One region of the Nocardiopsis sp. NPDC055551 genome, then DNA from elsewhere that is predicted to be linked to it. Evidence: predicted binding sites of a transcription regulator. Region 1 holds the regulator's gene; each other region holds the start of a gene.
What was found. The regulator LexA, encoded in region 1, represses DNA repair genes until DNA is damaged. The targets are predictions, from matches to a motif close to TCGAACANNTGTTCGA.
Positions count from the first base shown of each region.

Region 2: ACWGSK_RS23440 (Rv2578c family radical SAM protein) is a predicted target of LexA. The motif match lies at 3,371-3,386, and genes of this name have one in related genera.
Region 3: ruvC (crossover junction endodeoxyribonuclease RuvC) is a predicted target of LexA. The motif match lies at 1,895-1,910, and genes of this name have one in related genera.

Region 1 is NZ_JBSHJJ010000012.1:205,687-211,076, reverse strand. It holds gene ACWGSK_RS21815 (vitamin B12-dependent ribonucleotide reductase) at 1-703, opposite strand, end outside; gene nrdR (transcriptional regulator NrdR) at 804-1,313, opposite strand; gene lexA (transcriptional repressor LexA) at 1,990-2,664, shown strand; gene ACWGSK_RS21800 (alpha/beta hydrolase family protein) at 2,758-3,855, shown strand; gene ACWGSK_RS21795 (hypothetical protein) at 3,862-4,518, opposite strand; gene ACWGSK_RS21790 (hypothetical protein) at 4,515-5,138, opposite strand; gene leuS (leucine--tRNA ligase) at 5,222-5,390, opposite strand, start outside.
Region 2 is NZ_JBSHJJ010000014.1:80,572-85,961, reverse strand. It holds gene ACWGSK_RS23455 (hypothetical protein) at 98-991, opposite strand; gene ACWGSK_RS23450 (helix-turn-helix domain-containing protein) at 988-1,728, opposite strand; gene glsA (glutaminase A) at 1,879-3,150, shown strand; gene ACWGSK_RS23440 (Rv2578c family radical SAM protein) at 3,395-4,498, shown strand; gene ACWGSK_RS23435 (sigma-70 family RNA polymerase sigma factor) at 4,548-5,390, opposite strand, start outside.
Region 3 is NZ_JBSHJJ010000006.1:306,534-311,923, reverse strand. It holds gene ruvB (Holliday junction branch migration DNA helicase RuvB) at 1-634, opposite strand, end outside; gene ruvA (Holliday junction branch migration protein RuvA) at 653-1,270, opposite strand; gene ruvC (crossover junction endodeoxyribonuclease RuvC) at 1,319-1,867, opposite strand; gene ACWGSK_RS13515 (NUDIX hydrolase) at 2,059-2,835, shown strand; gene ACWGSK_RS13510 (molecular chaperone DnaJ) at 2,871-3,968, shown strand; gene ACWGSK_RS13505 (hypothetical protein) at 4,015-5,001, shown strand; gene ACWGSK_RS13500 (adenylosuccinate synthetase) at 4,998-5,390, shown strand, end outside.

The DNA.
Region 1 (5,390 bases):
TCTTGGCGGCCCGACGGGTCGCGCCGCCGGATTTGATGGTTCCGGCCGAGGCGTCGGCACCGCGCATGAAGGAGACCGGTCCGGAGGCGGTGCCACCGGAGGAGAGGAGCTCCTTGCTGGAGCGGATGCGGGACAGGTTCACACCCGCGCCGGAGCCGCCCTTGAAGATGATCCCCTCCTCCTTGTACCAGTCGAGGATCGACTCCATCGTGTCGTCGACCGACAAGATGAAACACGCTGAGACCTGCTGGGAGGAGGTGGTCCCGACGTTGAACCACACCGGGGAGTTGAAGCTGAAGTACTGGTTGGCGAGGGCGTGCTTGAGCTCGTGGTCGAAGATCTCGGCGTCCTCGTCCGAGGCGAAGTAGCCGCTCTTGAGTCCGGTCTCGGTGTAGACGCCGACGACGCGGTCGATGAGCTGCTTGAGGCTCCACTCGCGTTCGGGAGCGCCGAGCGCGCCGCGGAAGTACTTGCTCGCCACGATCTGGGTGGCGTTCATCGACCAGGTGGTGGGGAACTCCACGCCGCGCTGCTCGAAGTTGACGCTGCCGTCACGCCAGTTGGTCATGACGACGTCGCGACGCTCCCAGTCGAGGGTGTCGTAGGGATGGACGCCCTCGGTGGTGAAGACGCGCTTGATCTTCAGCCCCTTGGGCCCCTTCTTCCCCTTGCGACTCGTCGAACCGCTGCTGGTCTCCGTCATGACGCTCCCCGAAGTGTCTGCTGTGCGCGGACCGGCTATGACCGCGCGGGTTCTTGCCGTCGCTGCGGTCTCGGGCGGTTTCGGTGAACGCCCGGGCCCGCTATGAGGCGGTGTCGGCCGTGGGCATGGCCGGATCGGAGTCCTGGTCCTTCTCCGTCCCGTCCTCACGGTCGGTCCGCAGGCTGGCGATCTCCGCTTCGAAGTCCGCCAGGCTTTCGAAGCCCCGATAGACGCTGGCGAAGTGCAGGTAGGCGACTTCGTCGAGGTCGCGCATCGGGACGAGGATGGCCAGTCCGATCTCGTTGGCCGGCACCTCCGCCACGCCACGGCCTCGGATCTCCTCCTCGACCTGTTGGCCGAGTTTGGCGAGGGCGTCCTCGGAGACGGGCCGCCCCTGGCAGGCCCGGCGCACCCCGGCGATGATCTTGCTCCGGCTGAAGGGCTCGGTGACCCCGGAGCGCTTGGCGACCATGAGCAGGACGGTCTCCTGTGTGGTGAAGCGTCGCTCACAGACCGGGCAGGAGCGGCGTCGCCTGATCGCGGAACCGTCGTCGGTGGACCTGCTGTCGATCACCCTGGTGTCCGGATGACGGCAGAACGGACAATGCATCCTGGTTCACCTGCTTCCCTATACCCGAACCACAACCCTTGAGTCTACCTAACCACAACTTCTAGGCACATACCCCATTGGTAACACCAGATGTTGTGGTCGAACCTAGACCCCGGGGGCACGGGTCGCAACCCGCCCCTAGGCGTGTTCCTCAAGTGGGGGCTCAGGACCCGCCTCCACCGGGGAGGAGGTCTCGAATACGTCGGGGGGTCGCTTCCAAGGATAAGGGGACCGCACCCGGGGGGACCCCGTTCGGCGCGCGTTCCACAGGTGAGGAATCCCTTGCCCGGCGGGCTTTCCGGCATCCACGCGACCTCCGGGGACACGCTCCGGGGCCGCCTCGGGCGAAGCACCGGGAAAGCCGTTTTCGGCATTCGACGGACAGCGGCGAGGGAACGCGTGTACATACTTAACCGAGGGTCATCGGAAAGGCCCGCCGAAAAGGCGAAGTCGCCGTCCTCGGCCGCTCGAACGCTTGTTTGATATCACCGTGTGCAACGACTAATCTTGACCTTGATTTCCCACCGGTTTCGCCGTCTCGCCCACTCGTGAGACGACGGACCCGTCACCGGCCACCCGAACAGGCCCTGACCGAACCGAACGCCGAGGAGGCCCGGCCGTGCCGGAGGACAACACCGAGGTCGTCGACCCCGGAAACACCACCGTTCTTTCGCCCGTGGGTGACACGGGCGGTGCCGTGCCCGAAGCCCCCAAACTGACCGCGCGCCAGCAAAGCGTTCTCAACTGCATCCAGCGTTATGTGCGCGAGCGCGGTTTTCCGCCGTCCATCCGAGAGATCGGGAACGCCGTCGGTCTTTCCAGCCCTTCCAGCGTCGCGCACCAACTCAAGGTGCTCCAGCGCAAGGGCTACCTGCACCGGGACCAGAACCGGCCGCGCGCGGTCGAACTGCGCGCCCCCGGCCGCGACACCGCGCAGAGCATCAAGCCCGAGGAGCTCACCGCCGACGCGACCCGGGCCGCCGCGGTGCCGCTGATCGGTCGGATCGCCGCCGGTGGCCCGATCCTGGCCGAGGAATCGGTCGAGGACGTCCTGGCGCTACCGCGTCAGCTGGTCGGCGAGGGTCGGCTGTTCATGCTGACCGTGGTCGGCGACTCCATGACCGACGCCGCCATCACCGACGGCGACCTCGTGGTGGTCCGCCAGCAGCCCACCGCCGAGAACGGCGACATCGTCGCGGCCATGTTGGACGACGAGGCCACCGTCAAGGTGCTGCGTCGCGGGGACGACGGCCACGTGTGGCTGATGCCCCGCAACGACGCCTACGAGCCCATCAACGGCGACGCCGCGACCATCCTCGGCAAGGTCGTCACGGTCATGCGCCGCGTCTGACCCTGGCCGGGAACGACGACCGCACCGCCCCGGCCACGCCCACCAGGGCACGGCCGGGATGGTGCGGGAGGGCACGGCCGATACGCTGAGGGCGTGTCCATTCCTGCCCACACCCCCGTCGCCCGCGGCCGCGTACGACGCCGTGGCCGCTCGGTCTCGGTGATCGCCGCCCTCACCCTGCTCGTCTCGGCCTGTGGCCCCGCCGAGGAAGAGGGCCCCGAACCTCCGGGGGTGAGCGGTGCCGAGCGCGAGCTCAGCTTCGAGGGTGGCGGGTTCACCGTCGACGGCACGTTCACCGCGCCGCGGGAGAGCGGCTCCGAGAACGGGGTGCCGGGCGCGCTCATCATCTCCGGCAGCGGCCCCACCGACCGGGACGGCAACAGCGCCGGGCGCCCCGAGGCCGACACCAACCTCAACCTGTCCCGGGTGCTCGGTGACGCCGGGGTGGCGACCCTTCGCTACGACAAGTTGGGCAGCGGCGACCCCGCCACCTTCGACGACGAGGTGAGGGAAGCCCTGGAGGAACCGGTCGATCCCGAGGTCTTCGACGCCCAGATGGCCGCCGCTTACACGGCGTTGGTTGAACAGCCCGAAGTCGACCCCGAGCGCACGATCGTCGTGGGCCACAGCGAAGGCGCGCTGTACGCGCTACGCGCGCACGAGGTGCTCGACGGCGCCGAACCCGCTTTGGTTCTGGCGGCTCCGCCGGGGACGCGCATGCTCGACGTCATCGACCGTCAGGTCTCCGAGCAGGTCCGGACCGCCGAGGCGCAGGGTGCGCTCAGTGAGGCCGAGGCCGTGCGGATGCTGTCCCACGCCCGGACGTCGCGCGCCGCGGTACGGGGCGGTCAGGAGTTGCCCGAGGGCGACACCACGGGTCTGTTCTCCCCGCAGAACCAGGACTTCCTCGCCTGGATCGATGCCTTCGACCCGCCCGAACTGGCCGCCGCGTTGCCCGAACGGACCCCCGTCCTGGTGCTCTGGGGCGATGAGGACGCCCAGATCACCCGGGACGAGGTCGACCGGCTGATGGGTGGTCTGGAGGGGGCCGAGCGGGTGGACCTGGCCGGGGTCGACCACGTGCTGCGCGAGTACGACGACTCCCCCGGCGCCGCCGCGTTGGACGCCGACCGGGCGTTCTCGCCAGAGGTGTCCCCGGCGGTGCGGGAGTTCGTCGAGGGTCTGTGGTGAGACCGCTCAGTCGGTCTCGTCCGCCTCGATGCTCTCGGGGAGTTCCGCCACGATCGACCTGACCAGCCGCTCGGATTCGGCCGCGGCCGCCTCCCCATCGACCGATCCGACGGCGTCGTAGTCGGTGGAGGCGGTGTAGCAGGACTCCAGGTAGAGGTTGGAGACGCGCACACCGGTGCAGCCGACCTCGAAGGCGCCGATCTCCACCCAGGTCAGGGCCTGGTCACCGAGATCGTCGATCGGTCGTGGGTCGTTGCCCGCCGCGGTGGACTCCAGGGTGTCGGCGGCGGTCTCGTCGCCGCCCTCGACCGGGGCGGCGACCAGCATGAGCGTGGCCGCGGCCGGGACGGCGGTTCCGCCTTCCTGCGGGGTGGCCCAACGGCACTGCGATCCGGTGCCGAAGGTGTCCTGGGCGCTGCCGACGGTCTCCTCGATCTCCAGTTCATGGTCGGGAACGAGCTCGGCCAGGACCTCGGTCTCGCCGATGGCGCACTCGGGGGCGGCCTCGTAGGCGCCGTGTTCGGCCCCGCCTCGGAGCAGGTACCAGATCAGCCAGCCGGTGAACGCGATCACCACCAGCACGAGCGCGACGAGGAGGACGACCGCGAAGGTACGGCTCTGTGGCGGAGGCGCTCCGGGGTCGGTCTCGTAGGTACCGCTCACAGCGCCTCACCGATTCGTCCGGCCACGTCCACGGCGGTGTCCCGGGCGTCCTCGAAGGAGACGGGGTCTCCTTCGGACTCCCCGGTGTAGGTGACCCGTACGAACAGGTTGGTGGTGTGGAAGGCGAGTTCGGCCGTGCCGGGGAGCTGTCCGCGCCAGACCTCGGCGCCGGCTGCGCCGGGGAGTTCGACGGGTTCGCCCCGGGTCGGCACCACGGCCTGATGGGCCAGGGCCGCCGCCTCGTCGCCACTGACGGCGGGTTCGGCCGAGGCGTCGGTGAAGCGGGCCGACAGGTCCACGCGCAGGATCGTCCGGTCACCATCGGTGGCCCCCGCGGTGCTCCACACGCACACGGTGTTCTCCCCGCCGCTCAGGGGACCTTGGTCGTCGGTCTCCAGGACGGCCCCGGGCAGTACCTCGGCGAGTGTGTCCTGGGGGACCGCGGCACACGTGGGGGCAGCGGTGTGGGTGTCGTCGCCACCGGGCAGGTCGGGGTCGTCGGCCGTCGCCCACATGCCGCCGCCGATGGCCGCCGCGCTCACCACCACCGCGCCCGCGGCGATGATCGACGCCCGCACCCACGGTCGGTGCAGGGCTCGACCATCCTTCGAAGCGCCCACCGGGCCACCGCCTCCCTATGTGTGTTGCGCCCAACGGTAGGGGGCGGGGGCCGCGGTCGCGACCACCGCCCCCGTCGGGTGTGTCAGCCGACGACGATGTTGACGAGCTTGGGTGCCCGGACGATGACCTTGCGGACCGTCTTGTCCCCGATGAAGCCTTGGGCCTTCTCCGAGGCCAGTGCCAGGCGCTCCAGTTCGGCGGGGTCGATGTCGGGGGAGACCGACAGCTTGTCGCGGACCTTGCTCTGCACC
Region 2 (5,390 bases), on a different contig from region 1:
GAACCACGGACGCTATCCCCAGAGCGGAAACGGTTCAACTCCCCTCCCCGGCCCTACCGCCCCACTCCCGGGATGAGCCCTCAGGCGACCTCGCGCCTCATCGGCCGTTGGCGCGAAGAACGGCCACCGCGGAGACGGTCGTGTACCCGCGCCACTCCAGGGCCGCGGCTTCGGAGTGACTCGAAAAGTCGACGGCCCAACCCCCGTCTGGGCGCCGGCCCCGCTCCAAACGGTCCAGGTCACGGGTGACGGCGGCGGCGTCGACGACATCGCGCATCGGGTGTTCGGGCAAGGGCGCCAGGTCCAGCAGGTGGAGCGTCTCACCCTCGGTGCCTCCCTCGACCGGGAGCGCCCCATCGGCGGGAACGAACCGTGCCAGGCGCGCCCGCTGCTCACGCGCCTGGGGATGTGTGTCCGCGGCGGCGTCGAGGAACCCCAGCGCGAATAACAGGACGTAGGCGAACGGGGCCTCCTCGATTCGGGCGATCGCGTCCAGGCAGTACCTCGTCGCTCGCGCGGTCCAGGGATGCGTCCTCGCCTCGGCGTCGAATCGCCCCACGCGGAGGGCCTGGGCCGCGACCGCCGCGGTGATCTGCAACGACGACACCCGGGGGTCGGCCTGGGCCCAGAAGGGCGCGCACGCGGTCGGATCGGCGACGGGCAATGCGAAGGGCAGGCCGCCGTCGGGCAGGGTCACCGAGTCCAGCCAGTCGAGCAACCCGAGGGTCGCGGGCGTGGTGGTGGGTCCGGCTTCGGCGATGGCCTCCAGTGCGTGCAGGGCGCCGGCCGGTTGGCTCTCGGGGGCGCGCAGATCCGGCTCGATCCCCCAGCCGTAGCCGCCGTCGTCGTTGCGGTAGCCCTCCAGCGCGGCGAGGACGGCCCGCCGGTCGCGCTCGGTGGCCTCGCCGGTGAGCAGGGCGAAGCGGCGCCGATCCAACACACGTGCGTGGGCCGTCATGAACGAGGTGGCCCGGTCGATGTCGATGCTCATGCCGTCGACGGTGTCATGCGCGGAGCCGATCGTCTTGAAGGAATCGGCCGGCCTCGGCCCAGGAGGTCTCCGGGGGTCGTTCCGGCCAGGCGTCGCACGTCGCGGTTCAAGTGGGACTGGTCGGCGTAGCCGGCCGCGGTCGACGCCTGGGCCAACGATGTGCCGGAACGTGCCAGGTGGAGCGCGTGCTGGAAACGGTGGATGGTGGTCAGGGTCTTGGGTCCGTACCCGAAGACGCGGTCGCCCAGGCGGCGCAGGGTACGTTCGGACATCTCGTGCCGGTACGCGAGGTCGGGGACGTCGAGCCCGGCCCGGGCGAAGCGGTCCAACGACTCCGCCAGGTTCAAGAGGATCGGGTCGGGTTCGGTCCGTCGCCACAGCGTCACGTAGAGGTCCTCCAACGCCGCGACCGGATCACCGTAAGCGCTTTCCCTGATTCGGGGCGGGATCGTGGTCAGCTCCTCCAACTCCAAGCGCCGATCGGTCAACTCAAGGGCGGGGACACCCAACAGCGAATACGCCACGCCGGGGGCCAGTCTCAGTCCCCAGGTCACCGCACCGTCCTCGCCCGGAGAGACCATGGCGGTGGTGTCCGCGCCGGCGAACAGGAAGCGGCCTTTGGACCACATCAGGTCCATGACGGCGTCGGGCAGGATACGCACCTCGCCGGAGCCGGTCCGAACCCGCCACAGCGTCGCCCCCGTGCGGGGACCGCGCCATGCCCGGTAGTCGTCCATCGCCGGCGCCTCCTCGCCTCGACCGTACCGCCGCCGCTGCGCCGAAGGGGTGTGCGCGCATGTCGGCCCGGGCGCGGGCACGATCGTGGTTACCGTGGGGTTAGTCGGCCAAGGGTGCCTCCACGGCACAGCGTCCACGAGGGGAACCCGATGCGCTCACCGATCATGGACTACCTGGACGACATCATCGCCCAGACCGCCCACGTCGATTCCGGGGCCCCGGCCGACTACATCCCCGAACTCGCCGCCGCCGACCCCGAGCGCGTGGCGGTGGCCCTGTGCACGGTCAACGGCACCGTGTACGCGAGCGGAGAGGCCGACCATGAGTTCAGCATCCAGTCGATGTCCAAACCGTTCGCCTACGCGCTGGCCATCGAGGACCGCGGACTGGACGACATCCTCGACCGTGTCGGTGTGGAGCCCAGTGGCGAGGCCTTCAACGAACTCTCGTTGGACCCCGAGACCGGCAAACCGCGCAACCCGATGATCAACGCCGGGGCCATCGCCACCCACGCGCTCATCCACGACGAACCGGCGCCGGCGGTGGACCGGTTGCTCGCGCTCTACTCCGAACTCGCCCAACGGCCGATCGTGATCGACGAGTCGTTGGCCGCCTCCGAACTGGCGACCGGCGACCGCAACCTCGGTCTGGCCTACCTGCTGCACGCCTCGGAACGCTTGTCCAAGGACCCCGCCGCCGCCGTGCAGGGATACATCCGCCAGTGTTCGGCCTCGGTCACCGTGCGCGACCTGGCCCTGATGGCCTCGACCCTGGCCAACGGCGGAGTCCAGCCCAACACCGGCCGGTCACTGTTCGGCCGCCAGACCACCCGGCACCTGCTGAGCGTGATGACCACCTGCGGCATGTACGACGCGGCCGGGGACTGGCTCACCTCGGTGGGCATCCCCGCCAAGAGCGGCGTGGCCGGCGGCATCATCGGGGTACTTCCCGGACAGGTGGGCGTGGCGGCGTTCTCACCCCGGCTGGACGAGCACGGCAACAGCGCCCGCGGCGTGGTGATGATGGAGAAGCTCTCACAGGACCTGGGCCTGCACCTGATGGAACCGGGTCGGCCGGCGCGTTCGGCGCTGCGCGAAATCCGAAAGGAGACGGTCGAGGGTGAACCTGCCACCATCTACGTGCTCCAGGGCGACATGGTGCTGAGCAGCATCGAGGCGCTGGTGCACGAACTGGTCCACAACCCGCCCTCCACCGACCTGGTCATCTTCGACATGAGTCGGGTGGACGAAGTACTGCCGGTGGCGCGCCGCACGTCGGCGGCGATGGCGACCAAACTCATCGACGCCGGCCACACCCTCATCCTGATCGACCCCGAGGAGACCATGCCGGGGTTCCAGGACGCTCAGGGACGTGGGATGCAGCGCTGGACGAGCGCGTACCTGGCGCGTCACCTGGACTAGCCGGGCCTGGAGTCGGCGGAACCGCCGAGGTGCCCGGGGTGGTGGGGCGACGGGGGTCGTTCGAGGTGTGGGCAGCGCGAAGTGGGCGAAGACCGTGGCTCCCCCATATCAATGGGACACCACGCGAACCCTCCCGCGCCACCTCGGCCCCTCGCGCCTGTGGACGGCCCGCCCTCTCCCCCGCGAGAATCCCTGCCCTGTCGGAAGACTGGACAGTCATTCGAAAACATGTTCGAATCAGGGCATGCGCTGGGAGAACCTGCGAGAAGACAGCGACTCAGGACAGACCGCACTGTTCGAAGCACCCACCACATCACCGGCCCGAGGCAGCGGCCGGGCCGGGCTCACCGCGCCCTCCCCCGCGCCCATCCAGGCGGGCGCGGACGGCGAACCGGTCGCCATCGAGATCCGGGCCCGCTCCATCATCAACCGCGTCCCCGGCGCCGACCCCATGTTCCGGTGGACCATCAATCCGTATCGGGGGTGCGCGCACGCCTGCGTGTACTGTTTCGCCCGACGCACCCACGAGTACCTGGACCTGGACAGCGGCCGGGACTTCGACACCCGAATCCTGGTCAAGACCAACGCCGGCGAGCTGTTGCGCGCCCAACTGGCGCGTTCCTCCTGGCGGGGCGAACACATCGCCATGGGCACCAACACCGATCCCTACCAGCGGGCCGAGGGCCACTACCGGCTCATGCCACAGATCATCTCCGCGCTGCGCGACGCCGCCAACCCCTTCTCCATCCTCACCAAGGGCACCCTGATCCTGCGCGACGCCGACCTGCTCGAACAGGCCGCCCGCGTCACCGAGGTGGGGCTGGCGGTCTCGGTGGGTTCGGTCGACGAACAGGTCTGGCGCACCGTGGAACCGGGCGCCCCCGCGCCCCGGGCCCGCCTGGACGTGGTGCGCCGACTGGCCGACCGGGGGCTGAAGTGTTCGGTGCTGATGGCGCCGATCCTGCCCGGTCTGACCGACTCGGTCGAGCAGATCGAACGCACCGTCGCCGCCATCGCCGAGGCCGGAGCCCAACGCCTGACCCCGATCGTGCTGCACCTGCGCCCCGGCGCCCGCGAGTGGTATCGGTCCTGGCTCGAACGCGAACACCCGCGCCTGGTACCGCTGTATCGGGAGCTGTACGGCAACGGTTCCTACGCCCGCGCCTCCTACCGGCGCATCGTCACCTCGGCGGTACGCGAGATCGCCGCCCGCCACGGCCTGAACCGCCCGGGCTCACCCCGCGACGCCGGCCGAGAGCCCCCCGTCGCCGAGACCGACACCGACGGGCGACTCCCCCTCGACCTGCCCGCCCCCACCGACCGAACCGGGGCATACTCGTCCGCGTGAGCGCTCCTTGTACCGGCCTCGGCGCGGAACGGCCATCGAAGGACCCGGGTCACCACTGTTCGATGAGCGGGTCGTCGTGCTCGGCGCGACGCCAGAGTTCGTTGAGGCGTTCCAACCGGCCCCGGGAGGACACACCGACCAGGTTCACGACCTTGCCCTCCCGCAGTCCCAGGGCCACCACACCCACGACCCGGTCCCCCAGCGCCGCGACCATGGCGGGCGTTCCGTTGACCACGGCCGCGTGGATCGACGGCGACCCACCGACGAGCCTGCGCTTGGCCGGGGTCGGTTTGAAACCGGCCCGCAGGTTCGCGGCGATCGGTCCCACACCCGTGCGGCGCATCAGCTTGCCGCCCACACCGGCACCCTCGCTGACCACCGTGGCGTCGTCGGTCAACAACTCCACCAACCGTTCGGTCCTACCCGAGGACGCGGCCTCGACGAACGCCTCGACGATGCGCCGCGCAGCCGAACGGTCGGCCTCCCCCGCGACCCTCTCCGAGGCCACCCGCCGCCGGGCACGGTGCACATGCTGCTGACTGGAGGTCTCGGTGATGTCGAGGATGTCGGCGACCTCCGCGTGACTGTAGGAGAACGCCTCGCGCAGCACGTAGACGGCGCGTTCGACCGGACTGAGGCGCTCCATGAGCAGCAACACCGCCAGGGTCACCGACTCGCGTTGTTCGACGGTCTGGGCCGGGCCCAGCATCGGGTCTCCGTCCAGCAGGGGTTCGGGCAACCAGTCGCCGGCCGCGCGTTCCCGCCTGACCTGCGCGGACCGGAGCCGGTCCAGGGCGAGGTTGGTGACCACCTTGGTCAGCCACGCCTCGGGCACCTCTATGCGAGCGGGGTCGGAGGCCTGCCAACGCAGGTAGGCGTCCTGGACGGTGTC
Region 3 (5,390 bases), on a different contig from region 1:
CGACCTCGCGGGCGGCGTCCTCGTCCAGGGGCGCGCCGAGCAGCCCCGCCGACCGGTGCAGGATGCGCTCCAGTTCGGCGGGTTCGTAGAAGTCCATGTGCGCGGTGAACCCGAACCGGTCACGCAGCGGGGCGGGCAGCATCCCGGCCCGCGTGGTGGCCCCGACCAGGGTGAACGGGGCGATGTCCAGGGGGATCGCGGTGGCTCCGGGGCCCTTGCCGACCATGACGTCGACCCGGAAGTCCTCCATGGCGACGTAGAGCATCTCCTCGGCGGGCCGGGCCATGCGGTGGATCTCGTCGAGGAAGAGGACCTCGCCCTCCTGGAGGGTGGAGAGCACCGCGGCCAGGTCACCGGAGCGTTCGATGGCGGGGCCGGAGGTGATGCGCAACGGCGCACCGAGTTCGGCGGCGATGATCATGGCCAGGGTGGTCTTGCCCAGACCTGGACCGCCGGACATGAGGATGTGGTCGGGAGCGCGGTTGCGACGCTGTGCGCTGTGCAGGACCAGGGACAACTGTTCGCGGACCCGTTCCTGGCCGACGAACTCGTCCAGTATTCGAGGGCGCAGTGCCCCCTCGATCCGGAGTTCGTCGACGTCGGCCTCGGGCGAGACCGCATCACGTTCGTGCACGGGGTTCTCCTTCGGGCCTTAGGCGCGGCTGAGTTTACGCAGGGCGCTGCGCAACAGGACGGTGACGTCGCTGGTGGTCTCGGCCTCGGCGGCGACGGCGGAGGCGGCGGCCTCGGCGTCCTTGCCGGACCAGCCGAGGTTGACCAGTCCGGAGACCACCTGTCCCCGCCATGCGCCGTTGGGTCGGGCGGTGGCGGTGGGGTCCGCGCCGGGCAGGGTGCCGTCGGTACTGATCGGCGCCTCCAGCTTGCCCTTCAGCTCCAGCACGATGCGTTGGGCCCCCTTCTTGCCGATGCCGGGGACCCTGGTCAGGGCGGCGGTGTCCTCGGTGTGGACGGCCTGGCGGAGGCTGTCGGGGCTGTGCACGGCGAGCATGGCCAGGGCCAGACGGGGGCCCACCCCCGAGGCGGTCTGCAACTGCTCGAACAGGTGCTTCTCGTCGTCGTCGACGAACCCGAACAGGGTGAGGGAGTCCTCGCGCACGACCATGCTCGTGGCCACGGTGCCCTCCTCCCCCACGTGCAGTCGGGACAGGGCGGAAGGGGTGCACTGGACGGACATGCCGACCCCGCCCACGTCGATGACGGCGCTGCCCGCGCCGCGTGCGGCCACCCGGCCGGTGAGGAACGCGATCATCTGTCATGGACACCCGGAGGGGTGTCCGTCTCCTTCCTGGGGGCGGTGTCAGCGGCCGCGCGCTCGGCGGGCCAGTTCCACCTTGCGGGCGAAGTCCTGTTGGGCCTGGGCCGCCCGGGACTGGGCACCGCCGCGCCAGATGTTGCAGATGGCCAGGGCCACGGCGTCGGCGGCGTCGGCGGGTTTGGGCGGGCCATCGAGACCGAGGATACGCGCCACCATCGTGCCGACCTGCGCCTTGTCGGCACGCCCGTTGCCGGTGATGGCGGCCTTGGCCTCGCTGGGCGTGTGGGTGACGACGGGCAGGCCGCGGCGGGCGGCGCAGACCAGGGCGAGGCCGCTGACCTGGGCGGTGCCCATGACGGTGCTCAGGTTGTGCTGGGCGAAGACGCGTTCGACGGCCGCGGCTTCGGGTTCGTACTTGTCGAGCCACTCCTCGATGCCGCGTTCGATGCCCAGGAGGCGTTGGGGCAGGTCGGTGTCGGGGCTGGTGCGGATCGCGTCGGCGGCGATCAGGCGCAGTGGGCGACCGATGGATCCCTCGACCACGGCGATGCCGCAGCGGGTCAGTCCCGGGTCGATCCCCAGCACGCGCACGTGGTCACCCTGCTTTCCATCGATTCATCGAACGTTCGTTCGCACCATGCTAGCGGCGCGGAGTGACAGCGCCCGCCGCCCTTCGGGCGTGTCGACGCCACCGTCCCGGGACTGGACAGCGGACGAAGCTCGGGTTATGTTGTTCTCGAATCGAGAATTACTCAGATTGAGAACAACCAGAGGGGTCAACGGTGTCCGAGGGGATCGATGGGCGATACGACGACGGGGACGAGCGCGGTTTCCTCTCCTCCTACGACCCGCACGCCTTCGCACCCGCCGCGGTGACCGTCGACGTGGTCGCCCTGACCATCCGCGAGGGCCTCCCCCACGTCCTGTTGGCCCGCCGCGCCGCGCACCCCCAACGCGGACTGTGGGCACTGCCCGGCGGATTCGTCCGTGCCCAGGACTCCGAAGCCGGACCGGCCGACCTCGACCTTCCCGACGCCGCGCTGCGGGTCCTCGCCGAGAAGACCCCGATGCCCACCGAGATCCACCTGGAACAGCTGGGGACCTACGGCGCCTTCGACCGCGACCCGCGCATGCGGGTGATCTCGGTGGCGTACATGGTGTTCGCCCCCGACCTGCCCGATCCCGGGACCGGACGCGACATCTCCGAAGCCGCGTGGGTGCCCTGGACGACGAAGGAGGAGACGGCCTTCGACCACGCCCGCATCCTCGACGACGCCGTCGAACGGGCCCGCTCCAAGCTGGAGTACACGTCGCTGGCCACCGCGTTCCTCCCTTCGACCTTCACCATCACCGCCCTGCGCGGGGTGTACGAGGCGATCTGGGGGCGCACCCTGCACGCCGCCAACTTCCACCGCAAGATCCTCGCCACACCCGGCTTCGTCGAGGACACCGGCGAACTGGCCGACCGCGGCGGCTCGGGCGGCGGACGACGCGCCCGCCTGTACCGGGCGGGCGAGGCCGCCCTGCTGCACCCACCGCTGCTCCGCGGCGCCCAATGACCGGCCCCGACCCACACCCCCGAAGGGAGGACGACATGGACGGCGAATCGCGCACGCACGACGACTTCGACTCGGCCCTGCGCGGGGTCGACATGGCCACCGGGCCCACCGACCTGTTCGGAGCACCGCCCCGGGACGGCCGGATCCCGCCGGACGCCACCGCCGTCTACCGCCGGCTCGCCAGGCTCCTGCACCCCGACACCGCGCCCACGCGGCGACGGGACGACGCGGCCGACGGGTTCGCCCGTCTCACCGACGCCTGGCGCCGCTACCGGAACGCGGTCCAGGGCGGTCCGGGCCTGGACGACCTGGTGCTGACCACCGAGGAGCGCACCTACCACGTCGACCGCGGCCGCCCCGTGGCCGAGGGCGACATCGCCGACCTGCGCGCGGTGCGCTACCGGGACGGGGACCGGTGGCGGGACGCGGTGCTCAAACTTCCCCGCGCGCCCCGCGACAACGACCTGGTGCGGGCCGAGGCCGGCGCGCTGCGGCGTATCCACGAACGCGGCGCGCCCCGCTACCGCGCTTTCAGGCCCGAACTGGTCGGAACGCTCCGACACCGGGACCCGGCCACGCGGGTGGAGCGGCACGGCAACGTCCTGCGGCGGCTGTCGGGGTTCTACGACCTGACCGAGGTGCGGCGCGCCTACCCCGACGGGGTCGGCCCCCGCGACGCCGCCTGGATGTGGCGCCGACTGCTGGTGGCGATCGGCGACGCCCACCGGGCCGGCGTCGTGCACGGGGCCGTGGTGCCCGAACACGTGCTGATCCACCCGGACGAGCACGGTCTGGTGCTCGTGGACTGGTGCTACTCGGTGACCTTCGACGCGACCCGTACCGCCCCGCATGTCCCGGCGATGGTGCCGCACCGCAAGGACGTGTATCCACCCGAGGTCGCCGCCCGGCGCCCCGCGCGACCCGCCACCGACGTGTACATGGCGACCAGGTGCGTGGAGTTCGTGACCGCGGGCCGGTTACCGCGTCAGTTGGCGGCGTTCGCACGAGGCAGTTCGCTGCCGGCGCCCGAGCGGCGACCATCCGACGCGTTCGCCCTGCTGGACGAGCTGGACCAGGCCCTGGAGCGGACCTTCGGGCCACCCCGGTTCCACCCCTTCCACATGCCCGACTGAAATCTCGCCCCCGCACCCACCCTCATCACGATCCACGGAGACAGACATGGGAAGCAGCCACTGGTCCACCGACGCCTACCACGCCCGCCAGGCCTTCCGGGACTCGCGCGGCATCGGAGCGTTCGACTACCACGACAACGCGACCAAGAAGGCGCGCGCCGGCTGGAAGCCGCACCCGACCCTCGACCCGCACGGGGTCACCGTCCGCGAGAGCCGCGACTCCGACGCCCACCCGAACTCGCTGGCGGTGTCGGTGCTGTTCGACGTCACCGGCTCCATGGGAAGCGTTCCACGCGTGCTGCGCACCAAGCTGCCCGACCTGTTCGGTCTGCTGCTGCGCAAGGGGTACGTGGAGGACCCGCAGATCCTGTTCGGCGCCGTCGGTGACGCCACGTGCGACCGGGTTCCGCTGCAGGTCGGCCAGTTCGAGTCCGGCAACGAACTGGAGGACGACCTCGGCAACCTGCTCTTGGAGGGCGGGGGCGGAGGCCAGATGACCGAGTCCTACGAGCTCGCCATGTACTTCATGGCCCGGCACACCGCCATGGACTGCCTGGACGAGCGCGGCCGACGCGGCTACCTGTTCATCGTCGGCGACGAGATGGCCTACGGCGCGGTCAAGGCCCGCGAGGTGCGCGAGGTGATCGGCGACGACCTGGACGAGAACATCGCCTTCCCCGCCATCCTGGACGAGCTGCGACGCCGGTTCGAGGTCTTCTTCATCATGCCGACCGGCAGCGCCCACTTCCGTGACGACCGGGTCCGGACCTTCTGGGAGAAGCACCTGGGTCAGAACCTGATCCTGCTGGAGGACCTGGACGCGGTGTGCGAGACCATCGCCGTCACCGTCGGCCTGGGCGAGGAGGCCATCGACCTGGAGGAGGGGCTTCGGGACCTGGCCGAATCCGGGTCGAACGCCGGCGAGGCCGTCGGCAAGGCGCTGCAGCCACTGTCGCGGGGCCGTGGGTCGGTCGTCTCCGACTCGGACGTGAGCGGGCTCGCCGGTGACGGACCGGGGGTGGACCGGCTGTGACCTCGCACGCGATCGTCGTCGACCTGGGGTTCGGCGACGCCGGGAAGGGGGTGACCGTGGACCTGCTGTGCGCGACCGGTGACTACGGCGCGGTCGTGCGGGCCAACGGGGGCGCCCAGGCGGCGCACAACGTGGTCGCCCCCGATGGACGGCACCACACGTTCTCCCAGTTCGGGGCGGGCACACTCGCCCCGGGCGGTCCGGCCCCCACCCACCTGTCCCGGTTCATGGTGGTGGACCCGTTCGCGTTGGCGATGGAGGCCGCGCACCTGGCGTCGCTCGGGATCGCGGATCCGTTGTCCCTGATCACCGTGGACCGGCGGGCGTTGATCAGCACCCCGTGGCACCGGGCGGCCAACCGGGCGCGGGAGCGGGCCCGGGGCGCGGAC